2 regions of the Streptomyces sp. NPDC048275 genome follow, and region 1 is predicted to be linked to the other one. Evidence: riboswitches for the same ligand, from Rfam matches in the RefSeq annotation. Region 1 holds a riboswitch; the other holds the start of a gene.
The links. Region 1 has a riboswitch for ZMP and ZTP ahead of AB0D57_RS07965 (bifunctional 5,10-methylenetetrahydrofolate dehydrogenase/5,10-methenyltetrahydrofolate cyclohydrolase). Riboswitches for the same ligand answer to the same signal wherever they lie in the genome.

Region 1 (2,444 bases):
AACGCGTGGTCCGCTGGGAGGCCGACGGCAGCCACACGGAACTCGTCGTGGCGACCGACCCGCGCCGTCCGGGCAGGCCGGTCATCACCGACGCCGACCCCGTCCCGCGCACGGTCGAGGACGGCCATGTCCTCAGCAGGCTGACATATCCGCCGAGTTGGAGCGACGCCCCACCGCAGGCACAACCGCCGCACGACGCCAAGCGGCTGCGCGCCTACCTCGAGGAGATCGACCCCGTCGAAACGCTGAACACCTCCCGACTCCTGGACGCCGCAGCTCAGTTGCTGGACAACTGGACCCTCGGTCCCCGCGAGAACGCCGCGCTGGCCCGCATCCTCGCCGACGCGCAGGGACTGCGCCCGGCCGGAGCCGTCACCGACCGGCTGGGCCGCCAGGGGCAGGCGTACGTGTACGACGACAAGGCCCACTTCCAGCGCCGGATGCTGATCCTGGATCCGGCGACCGGCGCCGTACTCGGCCTCGAGGACACCGTCACGAAAGACGATCCCGAGTACGGCCTCAAGGCCGGCGACGTGATGTCGTACCGCGCGTGGATGCGCTGATCAGGCCCCGGCCTGGCGCTCGGCCCCGGTCACCGTCTGCTCCAGCAGGACCGCGATCGTCATCGGGCCGACACCACCCGGCACCGGCGTGATCAGTCCGGCCCGCTCGCGGGCGGTGTCGAAGTCGACGTCACCGACGTTCCCCGCGTTGTAGCCCGCGTCGATCACGACGGCTCCCGGCTTGATGTCCGCACCGCGGATCAGCCGGGGCCGTCCCACCGCGGCCACCACGATGTCCGCCTCGCGGACGACCGAGGACAGATCGGTCGTCCGCGAGTGGCAGTACGTCACCGTCGCGTCGCGGCCGAGCAGCAGCATGCCGACCGGCTTGCCGAGAATCGCGCTGCGCCCCACCACGACGGCGCGCTTGCCCGCCGGGTCCACGTCGTACTCGTCGAGCAGCCGCATGATGCCGCCGGGAGTGCAGGACACGAAGCCCGGCAGCCCGAAGCTCATCGCCGAGTACGAGCTCAGCGTCACCCCGTCCACGTCCTTCTCCGGCGCGATGGCCTCGAACGCCGCCCGCTCGTCGATGTGCGGCCCGACCGGGTGCTGCAGCAGGATGCCGTGCACGGTGGGGTCGCCGGACAGCGCCGTCAGCGTCTCGACCAGCGCGGCCGTCGTGGTGTCGGCGGGCAGGGCCACGTGCCGCGACTCGATACCGGCCTTGCGGCTGCGGTTCTGCTTCATCCGGACGTAGGTGACCGAGGCGGGATCCTCGCCGACCAGCACCGTCGCGAGACACGGCGCCACCCCTGTGCGCCCGGTGAGATCCGCCGCACGCTTGGCGGTCTCCTCGACGATGCGGCGCGCGAGACCCGCGCCGTCCATGAGCTGGGCCTGGGACATGGGCTACTCCTGAGCGTCGTTGACACAATCGCCCAGGCGCGCGGCAAAGACCCTTTCGTCGGACCGCTCCCCGGTGGTACTCCACCTCAGCGCCAGTCACGGCCCGCGACCAGAGTATCTCGTACGATCAACGGCTCAGGCGTCGGAAGCGCCGCGTTCGAACGGCACGTGGTGTCGGAGGATGACGGTGAGAACGCGCTGCTCTGAGTGCCGACCGCACAAGAGAGAGGGAGACGAGCCTGCCCGCCGCGGAAACCGGTCGTGGCCGCCGGGCCCGGCGCGACCGCCCCATCGCGGCCTTCGCCGAGAAGGTCCAGGTCAGACGAGACGTGATCTGGACCTTCGGCCAGTTCCTCTCTACTCGTCCCATGCCTGGAGCAACGTATGGTCGACGATCTTGCCGTCGCGCAGCGAGACCATCGAGCTGGCCAGCACCCGCACGCCGTCGGGATACTCGCAGGACTCGGTGAAAGCGACGTGGTTGCCCTCGATGACACACTGTTCCAGTTTGTGTGTCATGTCCCGGCTGTAGACCTCGTTGAGCATGTCGGCGATCTCGCCGCGACCGTGTTTGACCATCGGATGGCTCGGCTGGGTGTTGCGGTCGACGATGCGCATCTCCGCGTCGTCCGCGTAGAGCGACAGCAGAGCTGCCGCACTGTGTCCTTCAATGCCCCGGCGAAGCGCTTCGGTGTCGAAGGCGGGGCCTAGCGCGGTGCCCATGATGACCTCCTCGGAAGGCCGCGGCCCGCTAAGGAGCGGGCCGCGAAGGGCCTCTCCTTCGAGACTCCTCCCGCGCAGGGCCCGCGGCAAGCGCAGCCGGCACGACGCGCCTCTCGGGTGAGGAGCGTGGCCGGGGCCGGTGCTGACAGCACGGTCGCGCTTCGTGTGGTGGACGGGCCTCCACCACACGAAGTCACCGGTCGTCAGCCGGCGGTGGCGAGGAACTGCGTGGCGGCCAGTTCCGCGTAGAGCGGGTCCCCGGCCACGAGTTCCCGGTGGGTGCCCACGGCGCGTACCCGGCCCGCGTCC
Region 2 (2,444 bases), on a different contig from region 1:
CCCGTCAACAGGCCCAGCTCATGGTGCAGATGCTCGCCGAGCTCGGCGGCCCGCCGCTGGAACTCGCCCGACCGCAGCATCGCGATCACCTCGAGCGCCACCGCGCATGCCAGCGGATTCCCCCCGAACGTCGAACCGTGCTCCCCCGGCCGGAACACCCCGAGCACCTCCTGGTCGGCCACCACCGCCGACACCGGAACGACCCCGCCTCCCAGCGCCTTGCCCAGCACATACACATCCGGCACGACTCCCTCGTGCTCACACGCGAAGGTCTTCCCTGTCCTGCCGAGACCCGACTGGATCTCGTCCGCGATGAACAGCACATTCCGCTCCCGCGTCACCTCCCGTACACCCTGGAGATAACCGTGCGGCGGCACCAGCACCCCCGCCTCGCCCTGAATCGGCTCAAGCAGCACGGCGACCGTGTTCTCGCTGAGCGCCGCCCGCATCGCGGTCAGGTCCCCATACGGCACGATCTCGAACCCCGGCGTGTACGGCCCGAAGTCCGCCCGCGCCTCCGGGTCCGTGGAGAAACTGATGATCGTGGTCGTACGGCCGTGGAAGTTGTTGCCCGCGACCACGATCTTCGCCATTTCCGCGGGCACGCCCTTGACCCGGTACCCCCACTTCCGGGCCGTCTTGACCGCGCTCTCCACCGCCTCCGCGCCCGTGTTCATCGGCAGCACCATCTCCTTGCCGCACAACGCCGCCAGCTCTCGGCAGAAGTCCGCGAACCGGTCGTGATGGAAGGCACGCGACGTCAGCGTCACCCGCTCCAGCTGCGCTTTCGCCGCCTCGATCAGCCGCCGGTTGCCATGGCCGAAATTCAGCGCCGAGTATCCGGCCAGCATGTCGAGGAAGCGGCGCCCCTCGACATCCGTCATCCAGGCGCCGTCCGCCGTCGCCACGACGACCGGCAGCGGGTGGTAGTTGTGCGCGCTGTGCGCATCAGCCGACGTGATGAACGCCTGTGTCGTCTCCGTAGCGGTCACGGGATCTCCGTTTCTTGGGGACCAGCACGGGGGCGTCTTCCCGAGCTCGGGGGAGCACCCCGCCGGTGGGTGGTGCTTGTGGCCTCTTTCCTATCGTCGCTCGCATGGCGGACTGGGGAACCCGGCGATCCGGCGTGCCCGGTAGGCTGAGCGGCGGGGCCGTGACTGGCGCGCTGGGATGGGACCGACCATCGGGGAGCGGCCTCTGAACTGTGTGCCGTGCGCCTGGGCCGAACCGTGAATCGTGATCGCTGAACGCCACGCCGTCCGGAGGCCGACATGCCCGAGCAGCCCCTCTCCACCGAATCCACCGCCTTCCGCAGCGCCCTCGACGTGATCCGGGCCGTGGAGCCCCGCGTCGCCGACGCCATCGGCCAGGAAGTCGCCGACCAGCGCGCCATGCTCAAACTCATCGCGTCCGAGAACTACGCCTCCCCGGCCACCCTCCTGGCCATGGGCAACTGGTTCAGCGACAAGTACGCCGAGGGCACCGTCGGCCGCCGCTTCTACGCCGGCTGTCGCAACGTCGACACCGTCGAGGCCCTGGCCGCCGAGCACGCCCGCGAACTCTTCGGTGCCGAGCACGCCTACGCCCAGCCGCATTCCGGTATCGACGCCAACCTCGTCGCCTTCTGGGCCGTCCTTGCCGCCCGCGTCGAGGCCCCTGCCCTGGAGCGGGCCGGCGTCCGCAACGTCAACGACCTCTCCGAGGCCGACTGGGCCGAGCTGCGTCAGGCCTTCGGCAACCAGCGCATGCTCGGCATGTCCCTGGACGCCGGCGGCCACCTCACCCACGGCTTCCGCCCGAACATCTCCGGCAAGATGTTCAACCAGCGCTCCTACGGCACCGACCCCGCCACCGGCCTCATCGACTACGAGGCCCTGCGCACCTCCGCCCGTGAGTTCAAGCCCCTGATCCTCGTCGCCGGCTACTCCGCCTACCCCCGCCTGGTGAACTTCCGCATCATGCGGGAGATCGCCGACGAGGTCGGCGCCACCCTCATGGTCGACATGGCCCACTTCGCCGGTCTCGTCGCCGGCAAGGTCCTCACCGGCGACTTCGACCCGATCCCGCACGCCCAGATCGTCACCACCACCACGCACAAGTCGCTGCGCGGCCCGCGCGGCGGCATGGTGCTGTGCGACGAGACCCTCGCCGAGCAGGTCGACCGCGGCTGCCCGATGGTCCTCGGTGGCCCCCTTCCTCATGTCATGGCCGCCAAGGCCGTCGCGCTCGCCGAGGCCCGCCGCCCCGAGTTCCGCGACTACGCCCAGGCCGTCGTCGACAACTCGCGCGCCCTCGCCGAGGGCCTGATGCGCCGCGGCGCCACGCTGGTCACCGGCGGCACCGACAACCACCTCAACCTGATCGACGTCGCCTCCTCCTACGGCCTCACCGGCCGCCAGGCCGAGTCCGCACTGCTCGACTCGGGCATCGTCACCAACCGCAAC

Region 2: it holds a riboswitch for ZMP and ZTP, as region 1 does, so the genes downstream of both, AB0D57_RS14365 (glycine hydroxymethyltransferase) here and AB0D57_RS07965 (bifunctional 5,10-methylenetetrahydrofolate dehydrogenase/5,10-methenyltetrahydrofolate cyclohydrolase) in region 1, are expected to answer to the same signal.

What each region holds. Positions count from the first base shown of each region.
Region 1 is NZ_JBEZLR010000008.1:137,286-139,729, reverse strand. Features, by position in the region: gene AB0D57_RS07970 (CU044_5270 family protein) at 1-563, shown strand, start outside; gene AB0D57_RS07965 (bifunctional 5,10-methylenetetrahydrofolate dehydrogenase/5,10-methenyltetrahydrofolate cyclohydrolase) at 564-1,412, opposite strand; ZMP/ZTP riboswitch at 1,436-1,522, opposite strand; gene AB0D57_RS07960 (nuclear transport factor 2 family protein) at 1,770-2,135, opposite strand; gene AB0D57_RS07955 (ABC transporter ATP-binding protein) at 2,339-2,444, opposite strand, start outside.
Region 2 is NZ_JBEZLR010000019.1:40,909-43,352, reverse strand. Features, by position in the region: gene rocD (ornithine--oxo-acid transaminase) at 1-992, opposite strand, end outside; ZMP/ZTP riboswitch at 1,144-1,230, shown strand; gene AB0D57_RS14365 (glycine hydroxymethyltransferase) at 1,272-2,444, shown strand, end outside.